4 regions of the Sedimentibacter sp. genome follow, and region 2 is predicted to be linked to each of the others. Evidence: riboswitches for the same ligand, from Rfam matches in the RefSeq annotation. Region 2 holds a riboswitch; each other region holds the start of a gene.
What was found. Region 2 has a riboswitch for cyclic di-GMP ahead of AAGU76_RS09115 (hypothetical protein). Riboswitches for the same ligand answer to the same signal wherever they lie in the genome.

Region 1 (3,145 bases), on a different contig from region 2:
GCATCGAATATAAAATAAATTGCCTGAGGGGGTACTCATGAGAAAGATGGATGAAATGGAATTGTCTATAAGCTTTAAGGCGATTAAATGGGCATGGTTTTACACTGTCATGTTTTTATTTGTATGGACATTATATGATTATTTTATAAAAGGTGTTTTTAATTCTCCTGCATCCTTTTTGCTAACTACTCAAAACGTCATCTACCTGGGAATAAACCAATTCCTTAATTGGAAACTGAGTAAAGATGAGAAATAAAATTAAGGAACTTCGTAAACAAATCGGACTTCGGCAGGAGGATTTAGCAAGAGAGCTGGGTGTTACACGTCAAACAATCAATGCCATTGAAAACAATAAGTACAATCCAACGCTTGAGCTTGCAATGAAACTGGCCAAACTTTTAAAAACACCTGTTGAAGTAATCTTTGAACTTGATGATTGTTAAAAAACGGAAGCAGTACTTCCGTCATTCCTTTAAGTCTGTGTGAGTAACTCCATACAGGTTCAAGTTCTGCCATCCGTACCAATAACAAAAACAAAAACAGCGATTCTCAGAAGAGGGACGCTGTTTTTTTAAATACGGGTAATGTAATAAGAATAAGTGAGCCGTGTGCGATAAACTGAAGATTAAAACCTATTACATGGGTTTTAGATTTTTATTGAGGCGCTCAATCATCCATGACAAACGGCTATTCCGTCCGGCATCTGTTTTTGCATCAAAATATGCCCGTGTATAAGTCTTTTTTACAGATGGGGACATGGCCTGAAAATTCGTATAGGCCGGTTCATGTTCTTTCAGCAAATCAGATAAAGCTGCTATCTGTTCAACGGAAGTCACTGGGGACTTAGGAGCATTCCACTGACCATTTTTCTTGGCCTCCTCTATTTTCTCTCTGCCATAATCGGTCATTACCCCTTTTTCCTCAAGTTTCATAGCTAGCTCCTTATTTTTATTCGACCATTTACTATTTACCGTACGGCACGCAAAATATTTCTTATATTTTGTGCTGTCAATGCTTTGCACTTGTCCATCGATCCAGCCGTAGCAAAGGGCTTCTTCCAATGCCTCAGCAGCAGTAAGCGTGGCTGGCCCGCCATTTTTGCCGAAAAGCAGCCATACACCTTCACTACTTGTTCCGTTTTTGTGTAACCATTCACGAAACGTTGCCCTGTTGGAAAAAACTAAAATCTCACTCATATTTTCACCCCGTTAAGTCAGCTTACTCGTCTAAAACAAACTGTTTTGATTTTATTATACCATCAAATTCTCACGTACAGAAGAAGGAAATTTATCATGCCTGAATACTCCGATTAATAAAAAATTACACTGTGCGGATGGTTGGTTCCAACCAATCTGGAATGATGTTTCAATGGTTCCGGTTAGGATTGTAAAGGCAAAATTTATATATTTCGACAAATAATTTAATTAATATTTTTATCTGTCAGCATGTTGTTGACAAATGTCAATGCTTAAAATATAATTAATTATCTGCAGCATAATGAAAAAGGCAAACTTAGCGAAAGTTGAGGACGCAAAGCCACGGGTCTTAAGGTTATCCAAGACAGCCGGGTTACCAAACTGTGCAAATACATACTATAAGAGTATTGGCTTTGTTTGGGTTACCATTCAGGGCTTTTTTATTTCAAATGACTATGCTCTCTGAGGATTAAACAATTTTGGAGGTGAAGCTCGATGAAAGAAGGGAAATCGGTTTACTACATCGAAATACATTATAACTATACTAGGTACAACATTTATAATGTAATGGTAAAGAATTATGAAGAATTTTGGGAATGGTTGATTTCCGGTGACAGCAATGAATTTACCGTTACCAGCTTTACACAGCGTGAAATCAAGTATGCCAGGGATAAGATAACCAATTTCTATGAAAAACAAACTGGTGTGGAAACTGCAAGAAGCAGGGAAATAGAAAAAATAAAGAAAGATTTGATTTTGCCGTCTTATCAGAATTCCAGGACCTATGAAACCCAAAGGGTTGTACGGGTGAGCAGTGAGATTCCTGAAACGGTTCAGACGTACAAGGAATATGACGAAATTTTGCCTGAAAACAACCTGGGAACTGAGCATATAAAGAAATATGCCTCAAGGCTGGAGAAGGAAAATATGATCTTGAAATCAAAAATATCCGAGTTGGAAAGTAAGATATCGTTGAAAGAAATTCATGATGAAGTTAATAATGAAATTTATCAAGAACTTCAGCAAAAGGTTGAACTTGAAAAATCAAGAAACGATAAGCAAAGTACAGAATTGGAACTTTACAGGCAGAAGATACTCAATATGGAAAATATGATTGCCGAGAAAAACCTGGAGGCTGAAGCCCTGCGAAAAATAAAACTACAGGCAGAGCAGGAGCTGATCGTTGAAAAGTCAAAATGTACAAGCTGCAAATTTAAAGGCCTTGGAGATGACTTGGAGACAATTTACGGCAAAATGGATTACTTCTCTGAAGAAGCCACAAGACATTCTGAAATTATCAATGAGCTTCATCAAAGGTTAACCGCGGAACAGCATCGAGCCAACAAGTCCAAGAAAGATCTGGAGAAGTTTGCAATGGCTGTTGCAGGATTGAAGGAAAAGTTGTAAATACCAGAGAATTATATTATTCAGCGACTCTTGTCAAAGAGCCGCTGTTTTATTATGCAGCCAACAGGGATTTCAGACATTAACAATGAGCTTGAAATCAGTGATGACGAATTTTAAGCTAGACACAAGAAAGGTAAACGGAGACGATTGTATTGAAGCAAAATGCACCTTCTTAACAATTTGGTTGCAATTTGACGCTGTGCACACAGACTTGATGGAAAATATTGTATTCAAGAATATGCAAAAAAGAATATAGTCACGATTGACTCGCTAAAACGCGTGAATTCAATTAAAGATAGAGCATGTGCGAAATTTGGTGAAGTTTATCTAAAATTACATGCAAAAATAACAAGCAAAAACGTTTACGTGCAAAAATAGAAACGATTGCATGAAATGATGAATTGACAAACATTCATATGTGTATTACAATAATGCAATCATTTAGAATTTTTTATAAACGGAGGAGAATAATTATGATTCGCAAAAAAATGGTTTTACTACTAACAATGGCACTGCTTGCAACTTCATCAGTCACAGCTTGC
Region 2 (3,145 bases):
CTCTAAAGCAAGCACTATTTCTTTAACATAGAATTTACCGATACAGTGCTTCAATTCATTCATGGCATCTTCAGGAGTCCAAGCATTGCGATAGGCCCTGTCTGATGTCATGGCATCGTAGGAATCGGCAACTGCTATGATTTTAGCTTCTATTCGGATTTCATCGCCCTTTAGCCCTTTAGGATAACCGGATCCATCCAGTCTTTCATGGTGAGCTTCAACAATTTTGGCAATGTCCTCAACAAATTTGCCATGCAATAGTTCAGAACTGTATGTGCTGTGTTTCTTAATATAGTTGAATTCCTCGTCGCTGAGTTTTGTTGGCTTGTTCAATATTTCATCAGGAATGAAGCATTTACCAACATCATGGAAAAGTGAAGCCAGGGCAATGGTATAGTTGATTTCGCCTGAAAGTCCCAATTTGCTGGCAATCTTCACCGAGTAATCCTGAACTCTGTTGCTGTGTTTATATGTGTAAGCATCCTTTTGTTCTGATTTATCCAGGAGATTTCTTAATTCATCCGTATATGTATATAATAAATTGTAAACCGGCTGGGATGTCACATACAGCATTTTTGTATCTGAAAGTGTTCTGAACGGAACGGTTTCTTTTATATTATGCACATAAAAGTAATCGCCTTTTTCCATTCTGACTGATTTGCTGCCATCTTCAACGATGATTGATCCTTCCAGTATGTAGTAAAACTCCATCAGTCCGTCGGTGTTTCCGGGAGTGATACTGTTTGGCCGCTCAGCCTTGAATTCATACAACATGATCTCGAAGTCATCTTTTCTTGCAAGAAGGCTCAGTATTGAAGTCCCTCTAACCTGATCAATATATTTTTTGTCTTTACAAATAAATAGCCCGTCCATTAATTCACTCCTTAAGCAAGTATAACAATTATAGCATATTATTAATAAAAAGGAATCTTAAATTATAATAAAATATCAAATTAAGAAATCATATGCTAAGGGTATCTTACAGGTAAAACAAAAGGAGAGATTACTCCCTCCTTAACTCTGCTATTAATGTGCGTAGCACGGGTCTACCAGGATAGTTCTGTCGTATATGACTACTTCAATATATGTCCTGGTGATTTCAATTCCTTCTTCGGCAGTATCCTCAACGAGCTTGTCTACCTTCGCTTCTGTCTTTTCAAGCAGTTTGGCAATTATCTTATCGATGATCTCATCAATGTTTTCGCTTTTATTTTCATTGAGAACTTCAATTTCTGCCTGCTTTACAGCGACTTCTACTGCCTTGTAAATATAATCGTTTGTTTTGTCAACTTTCTTCATAATTACGTCACTGGCTGTCTCAGCCGTTGTTTCGTCTGCATATGCTGCAGGACCAAACAATGCAAATACGCTGATCATAATTAGAATTGCAGATACTGCTTTTTTAAATCTTTTGTACATTTCCCTTAACCTCCATTATTCTTCAACCTGAATGAAGGAAATAAAAAAACCCCTTTCGGTAGCTGGCTGCCATTTTAAAGGCCCTGTAGCTTTGCGTCGCAGACTTTCGTCAGCTTTGCCATTGTCGGTTGAAGTTGAATTTTATCTTACAATAATAATAACACATTTTGGAGACATAATCAAACATTATTTGGAAATATCTGCTTTTTATTACAATATTATTAAAAGCAATGTGCGCCACATTACCCAGTTTGCATACAAACGTATTTTGAACATGTCATTCTGAAGGCAAAGCCTGAAGAATCTCATCAGTCAAACATCAGGAGATTCTTCGATACCGCTCAGAATGACAAATTCGTAGCTTACAATAATTTAGGCAATGTGCATCGCACATTGCCCAACTTTAATTCTTAATTCTTAACTCTTCATTCTTAATTGTTTTATTTACGTTTCGTAAGTTTTCAATATGTTCAGAGCAATCTGTTCCCTGGTGGTCCTCATGTCCATGGACTGCTTTTCTATATAGCGGTGTGCCTGGCTTTCAGTCATGTTGAGGTACTGGATAAGAACGCACTTGGCTCTGGTTACAAGCCTTATTTCCTCAATTTTTTGCTGCAGATGCAGGTTCTCGTTTCTTAGTCCGGTTATTCTCTTTTTTGAAGCCAGAGCCAGCTTCATTGACTGAAAGAACACGTGCTTTATTATTGGTTTAGAAACAACCAGTACTCCGTAATCATCAACCTTTGCAGATATGTCGTCTGCTATTTCGCTTTTAACTATTATTATTACTCCTGAAGTGCTGATTTCAGTAACAGCAACAGCAAGACTGTCCCCTAGCTCATCTCTTAAGGGAGCGTTGATAATCACAAGGTCATATTCGAAATTTCCAAGCATTCTTCTTGCCTCGCCGCAGCTGGCTGCAGTTGTAATGGCAGAATGAGCATTAGCGTTTAAAAGCTGCGATAAAAGCTCAGTTCCCTGTTCGGAACTTGATACAACAAGTACACTGTTCATGAAATCACCACCCCTCTAAAATCGACATTGCTATATAGTGTAAAAATACGTCTTATGCTCGAATTCTTCCTTGTTGCCTGATTTGTGACACTGAAGGCATTCGTCCTTTTTAAAGGACAGGTACTTCTTAAGGGTGTTTAATGGCAAATGGCCTGCAACGAACTGGCTGGCCTCTGCTGCTTCAATGGCTTCTTCAAGGGTGGACGGAATGGTTTCATAATTTTTTATGACATCTTCATCTGCCTCGTAAAGATTGAGGTTGGCAGGGTTCTTAAGCTCCAGATTATTTTTGATGCCTTCGAGACCTGCATAAATCAACATCGCAAATGCGTAGTATGGATTACAGCTGGGGTCTGATGAACGAAGCTCCATACGGGAATAAATGCCGTCTGCCGCAGGTATGCGCACCAGCTGAGAACGGTTCTGATAGGACCAGGTTACAAACTTTGGAGCAGAGTGGCTTCCAAACCGCTCGTAAGAATTTGTCAATGGATTCAAAAATACGGTGATCTCCCTAATGCGGTTCAGTATGCCTGCAATGAAGCTTTTCGCCTCCTTGGAGCTGTTGTGGCTCATGTTTTCAAAAATGTTCACATCGTCCTTCAGCAGTGAGATGTTTATGTGAAGGCCGCTGCCGCTGCAGTCCTTTAACGGTTTCGGCATGAACGAAGCGTACAGTCCGTTCAAATGCGCTATTGTCTTCACAACCGAC
Region 3 (3,145 bases), on a different contig from region 2:
ATGTTCCATGGTCTCCAGGCTGGTATGTTACTGTGTACTTATCCTGTGTCCATGTTGCCACATATGTTGCATTTCCTGTTACTGTTGCTGCTACTGCCGGGCTCCAGCCTGCAAATGTCCAGCCATTGTCATGATTGTTTTCTGCATCCGGTGCTGCCGGTGTAACGTCTCCGTATGTCAAATTCGGAGTTGATTGTTCTGCAAATGTTCCATGGTCTCCAGGCTGGTACGTTACTGTGTACCCTTCCTGTGTCCATGTTGCCACATATGTTGCATTTCCTGTTACTGTTGCTGCTACTGCCGGGCTCCAGCCTGCAAATGTCCAGCCGCTTTCGTGATTGTTTTCTGCATCCGGTGCTGCCGGTGTAACGTCTCCGTATATCAAATTCGGAGTTGATTGTTCTGCAAATGTTCCATGGTCTCCAGGCTGGTATGTTACTGTGTACTTATCCTGCGTCCATGTTGCCACATATGTTGCATTTTCTGTTACTGTTGCTGCTACTGCCGGGCTCCAGCCTGCGAATGTCCAGCCACTTTCGTGATTGTTTTCTGCATCCGGTGCTGCCGGTGTAACGTCTCCGTATGTCAAATTCGGAGTTGATTGTTCTGCAAATGTTCCATGGTCTCCAGACTGGTATGTTACCGTGTACTTATCCTGTGTCCATGTTGCCACATATGTTGCATTTCCTGTTACTGTTGCTGCTACTGCCGGGCTCCAGCCTGCAAATGTCCAGCCATTGTCATGATTGTTTTCTGCATCCGGTGCTGCCGGTGTAACGTCTCCGTATGTCAAATTCGGAGTTGATTGTTCTGCAAATGTTCCATGGTCTCCAGGCTGGTATGTTACTGTGTACCCATCCTGCGTCCATGTTGCCACATACGTTGCATTACCTGTTACTGTTGCCGCTACTGCCGGGCTCCAGCCTGCAAATGTCCAGCCGCTTTCATGATTGTTTTCTGCATCCGGTGCTGTCGGTGTAGCATCTCCGTATATCAAATTCGGAGTTGATTGTTCTGCAAATGTTCCATGGTCTCCAGGCTGGTATGTTACCGTGTACTTATCCTGCGTCCATGTTGCCACATATGTTGCATTTCCTGTTACTGTTGCTGCTACTGCCGGGCTCCAGCCTGCAAATGTCCAGCCATTGTCATGATTGTTTTCTGCATCCGGTGCTGCCGGTGTAGCGTCTCCGTATGTCAAATTCGGAGTTGATTGTTCTGCAAATGTTCCATGGTCTCCAGGCTGGTATGTTACTGTGTACCCATCCTGCGTCCATGTTGCCACATACGTTGCATTGCCTGTTACTGTTGCCGCTACTGCCGGGCTCCAGCCTGCAAATGTCCAGCCGCTTTCATGATTGTTTTCTGCATCCGGTGCTGCCGGTGTAGCGTCTCCGTATGTCAAATTCGGAGTTGATTGTTCTGCAAATGTTCCATGGTCTCCAGGCTGGTATGTTACCGTATAGTACAATACAATTATTGTAGCACTTGTACCTGTAAAGCTATGTCCGCCAGCTCCGAGATCTGCTCCGATGGTGAAGTTCCCATCTGCCGGTAAAGTTCTGTTTCCTAAATTAACTATAACCCAGTGATGTTGACTTGCATTTTTTGTTATATAATCACTAACTAAAAATGTGGTACCTTTAACAACCAATGTTTCATCATCAGGATGTTCGCTCTTAACCTCCGCAGTTATTCTAACCCCATCAAATTCAATGAATTGAACTGTTTTTGTATCATGGGCTGTAAAAGCAACATAAAGATTTTTAGGTGATGAATTATCATACCAAAATGCTGCAACTTTTGAATGTTCATTAGTTGAACTTATAGTTTGCGTGAAGTCATTTCCATCGAACAATTCACTTACTTGTGCATCTGTATACGTTACAGTTGAAGCACTGACAATACTACTCGGTAATGCCGGCATCATCATCATTAAAGCAATCACTAAACAAACAACTTTTTTAAACACATTTTTGTTCATAAAATTTCCTCCTTTCTTCAATAATTGTTTTTCTAACCTTCTCTTGTAAATCCAATCTTTAATAAGCATTTCAACATTTGCACCCCCTTTCTACATGTCTATTAACAATTGATATATAGCAACAACTAGCCCCCCTGTAAAGGTAGTTGCAACTAACTGATTAAGTTTCATAGCAATTTTAAATTTGCTGTAAGAAACAAAAAGCTGCAAAATAATATCTTCAGATTATTTTGCAGCTGAACGGTCATAGTACTTTCATACTTTAGACTTCAAAGCTTTGCGTCCCTGCCTTTCAGCAGGTTTGCCAAATATTCAATTTTACATATTTACCATATTATGTATAAATGTAATCATTATTATACAATTTGTTCTTCATTTTCCATGATATTCACAAACAATTCGGCAATCTTAGGGTCAAATTGGCTGCCGGCCTTCTCGCTGATTTCCCGAAGGGCTTCACTGTTTGACATTCTTGTTTTGTATGGTCTGTCATTGACCATTACATCGTAAGCATCCGCGATTGCGAAAATTCTTGCGACTACAGGAATTTCTTCATTTTTAAAGAGACCGGGATATCCCTTTCCGTCCCATCGTTCATGATGAATCAAAATCAATTCGTCAATTGGAGAAGCATCTCTGAATTCTCTCGCTATATAATATCCTATCTCGCTGTGCCTCTTTACGGTTTCCCATTCCTCGCTGTCCAGTGACCCTTCCTTTTGAAGTATATTTCTTGATACTCCTATTTTACCTATGTCGTGAAATTCACACAAAAGTCTTAATTCTTCCTTCTCTTCCCTTGACAGTTCCATTGCATCAGCCATGATCATTGTCAGATTTTTAAGCCTCTCGTAGTGGGATTTCGTTTCATATGTAATTTTCTCCAGCCTGCTCTTTAGGAATTTTATCATGGATAGCTTTGCTTCCTTGCTTTCCTTGAGCTTTTTGAAATACATCCTGTCTTCGGCTTTCTTCATGATTTTGTTTAAATCTTCATCTTCAGTTTCCTTTGTGGCAACTCCGAAGCTGATACTTATTTTTACATAATCCAATGTGTTGGTCTCACATTTTGCCTTGACCCTCTCAACAATTTCCGTTGCGGTCTCTGCTGTGGTTTTAGGCAGCAGCACTACAAATTCGTCTCCGCCGACCCTGCTTATT
Region 4 (3,145 bases), on a different contig from region 2:
GAAGATCCAAAAACTGGAACTGGTACTGATGAAGGTGCTGGAGGTTCTAATAACGGCAATGGCGGCCAGGGAAACACCAATCCTGAAAACACCAACCCAGCGGCCGGCGGTTCAAGCAGTGATGATTCTGACAACAGCGACCCGGGAACCGGAGATTCAAGTACAGGCAGCAGCGGACAAGATAACAGCTCAAGCGGCGGTGAAGACAGTTCAAACGAAGATGAACACAGCGGCGATGAAGATGATGAAAACAGCGGCAACGATGATTCAGTAACTGGCGGTACAGGAACGGACTTAGCTGATGGTGAGACCAATACTGATGAAGGTGAGACCGGTACTAACGATGGTGAGACCAATACTAATGATGATGATACAGAAAGTAATGACAGAAATGGCAGCGGCGGCGGTGGGATAACCATTGAAGATTCAGCAGTGCCTCTTGCAAGCTTGGAGAAATCAGATCACTTTGCATATGTGATAGGCTATCCTGAAGGTGATGTGAGACCGTTGAACAGAATAACAAGAGAAGAAGTGGCAATGATATTCTACAGACTTCTTACAGATGAAAGCAGAAGCAGCTTGCTAAGCGACGGGAATACTTTCAGCGATATGGCAGGACATGAATGGTCAAACCGCGCAATATCTACCTTGAGCAATGCCGGCATAATCAAAGGCTATCCAGATGGTACCTTTAAACCTTCAAATTCAATTACGAGAGCAGAATTTGCAACAATTGCAGCTAAATTCGACAGCCTTGACTTAAGCAGTGAAAGCATGATGACTGATATATTTGGTCACTGGGCTGAAAAATTCATAACGTCAGCAGAGATAAAGGGATGGGTCAAAGGGTATCCGGACTCAACGTTTAAGCCTGAACAGCTCATAACAAGAGCAGAAGCCATGACGCTTATCAACAACGTTCTTGGAAGAAAGGTTCCTAAAGAAAACATATATCCGGAAGCAATGTTTTGGCAGGATATTACTGAAGAAGACTGGTATTTTGAAAATGTAATGGAAGCAACTAACAGCCATGATTATTTATATGAAGAAGACGGCGACGAGCTTTGGACAGGTATGAAAGCAAACAAGGTATGGCCGTAGCGTTTAAAACCAACTATTTAGAATAATAGTTGGTTTTTTTTACCTCGTATGAATAATATAAGCAGTAAATAAATAAAATATCTCTGTGATGTTAATATTTGTGAAATATTGTTTACCACGACTTTTTCAGGGTATAAATTAATAAAGTACTCAAACTACAACTTAATATTTGGCAAACTTATTGAAAAATAAGGACGCAAAGCTAAGAAGTCTAAAGTATTAATGCTATGACGGTTCGGCTGCAAAATAATTTGAAATTATTTTGCAGCCTTTTCGTTTATAAACAGGTAAAAAGTGTTGATAAAGAACTAATGGAAAATGCTACTAGGCTAAAATCAACTATAGTCGAATTATGAAGGAGGGGAAAATGAATTACAATAGTACCTAGTACTCAGCACAAAATTTATGTAAATTATTCGGAAAGGAGGAAAGAGTATGAAAAAAAATTATTTTAAAAAATTAATAAGTGCAGTAATTGCCTTGTTGATGATTTTTCCTGCAACGCCGGGCTATATGGCAGGTGCACAGGAAATTGAAGCAGACGCTGATGAGATGATAATTTCGCCAGATTTTGAATCCGGCTTTTCATCTGAAAGCACAACGCCAGCAGCAATTACTTATAATGTTTTGTATAATGACAATACCGGATTTGATATTCCGGAACTAGCTGAGGGTCCATACCATGAAGGAGAAGAAGTAACTGTAGTTGAAAACACGTTTGTCAACGAAGGTTACAGCTTCAGCGGATGGAATAGTTCCCCGGATGGAGAAGGAGATGGCTATGAACCAGGCGATATATTGATTATGCCTGATCATGATGTGACTCTATTTGCTCAATGGGAAGCCGAAAGCATACTTATGGCACCTCTGATGCTGCCGTCTTTTGTAAGTACATCTCTTGAATTCTCAAAAGATGCTGATACTGATGTTTTAATGACCACAGGATATTCCACGAATGGTCAGACAGAAGTCAGAAAGCTTTGGGTACATAATGACATCATATATGTTGCAACAATAGGTTACCTGAAGGATATAACGCGGATTGAGTTTAACGGAGTGGATGTAGGTGCCTTCAACGTTTACAGCGCATCAGACAGAAGCGTGCCTCTGGTAATCGATTCAGTACCTTACTATGTTGATGGATTGGATCCGCCTACCAAGAGAGACAATTCCTATTGGATAGTTGTAGGATTCAGCCTGAGTTCGGACATTACATTCACAAGTCCGTTTACGCTCAGCATAATTACTGAAGCAACCGGAGGACATGGCATTGATTCTGTGCCTGTCAGCATTCTTAACGGATATATGATTAATTACTATATTGACGGTACTGAAACAAGGGTGCCGGACATATCACCAAATCCTGACATGGAAACATCTTTTTTAACAGGATGGGTTGATCTTCCGCCGCATCCGACGTCGGCCAACTATACAGTTAAAGCAGGTCAGCCAACACAGATTTATTTGACCGGCAAGGATGACTATATCAATATTTACTATGTTCCGAAAGCATTTGTGCTTACTGTAAAGCATGTTTATGACGGAACCGAAGATGTTGATTTAAGAACTGCAACAAATGTCCCATACGATGGAAGTGTTAATGAAAGCAAGATAGATAAAACTGGATTTTCTTTCAGCAACGTAACAACATCACCTGATCTGACTGATGAAAATATTTCTGGTGGAAATGTGACCGGAAAAATGCCGTTATCTGCTGTTACGATAACATTCTATTACACAAGGAACAGCAACAACCTGACAGTGAAACATGTGTATGACGGAACAGAGGATACAACGATTACAACAACAGTATCGACACCATACAATGCTGCAGTAAGCAAGAGCAAGGTTGACAAGGCGGGCTTCACGTTCTCGGAAATAACAACAGAGCCGGACTTGCTGAATGAAAACATAACAGCAGGAACGGTTACAGGCAATATGCCCAATGCGTCAGTGATTATCACCTTCACATACACGAGAGACAGCAACAACCTGACAGTGAAACATGTGTATGACGGAACAGAGGATACAACGATTACAACAA

Region 1: another riboswitch for cyclic di-GMP. It lies ahead of AAGU76_RS14555 (hypothetical protein); the one in region 2 lies ahead of AAGU76_RS09115 (hypothetical protein).
Region 3: another riboswitch for cyclic di-GMP. It lies ahead of AAGU76_RS17050 (S-layer homology domain-containing protein); the one in region 2 lies ahead of AAGU76_RS09115 (hypothetical protein).
Region 4: another riboswitch for cyclic di-GMP. It lies ahead of AAGU76_RS17065 (InlB B-repeat-containing protein); the one in region 2 lies ahead of AAGU76_RS09115 (hypothetical protein).

What each region holds. Positions count from the first base shown of each region.
Region 1 is NZ_JBCFAS010000003.1:577,530-580,674, forward strand. It holds gene AAGU76_RS14540 (hypothetical protein) at 38-256, shown strand; gene AAGU76_RS14545 (helix-turn-helix transcriptional regulator) at 246-443, shown strand; gene AAGU76_RS14550 (YdeI/OmpD-associated family protein) at 636-1,196, opposite strand; cyclic di-GMP riboswitch class I at 1,496-1,577, shown strand; gene AAGU76_RS14555 (hypothetical protein) at 1,692-2,603, shown strand; gene AAGU76_RS14560 (TAXI family TRAP transporter solute-binding subunit) at 3,077-3,145, shown strand, end outside.
Region 2 is NZ_JBCFAS010000002.1:567,972-571,116, reverse strand. It holds gene AAGU76_RS09120 (HD domain-containing phosphohydrolase) at 1-873, opposite strand, end outside; gene AAGU76_RS09115 (hypothetical protein) at 1,027-1,419, opposite strand; cyclic di-GMP riboswitch class I at 1,474-1,549, opposite strand; gene AAGU76_RS09110 (ANTAR domain-containing protein) at 1,864-2,433, opposite strand; gene AAGU76_RS09105 (glutamine synthetase family protein) at 2,464-3,145, opposite strand, start outside.
Region 3 is NZ_JBCFAS010000005.1:108,857-112,001, forward strand. It holds gene AAGU76_RS17050 (S-layer homology domain-containing protein) at 1-1,984, opposite strand, end outside; cyclic di-GMP riboswitch class I at 2,213-2,300, opposite strand; gene AAGU76_RS17055 (diguanylate cyclase) at 2,341-3,145, opposite strand, start outside.
Region 4 is NZ_JBCFAS010000005.1:115,000-118,144, reverse strand. It holds gene AAGU76_RS17070 (S-layer homology domain-containing protein) at 1-1,101, shown strand, start outside; cyclic di-GMP riboswitch class I at 1,263-1,348, shown strand; partial or broken gene AAGU76_RS17065 (InlB B-repeat-containing protein) at 1,537-3,145, shown strand, end outside.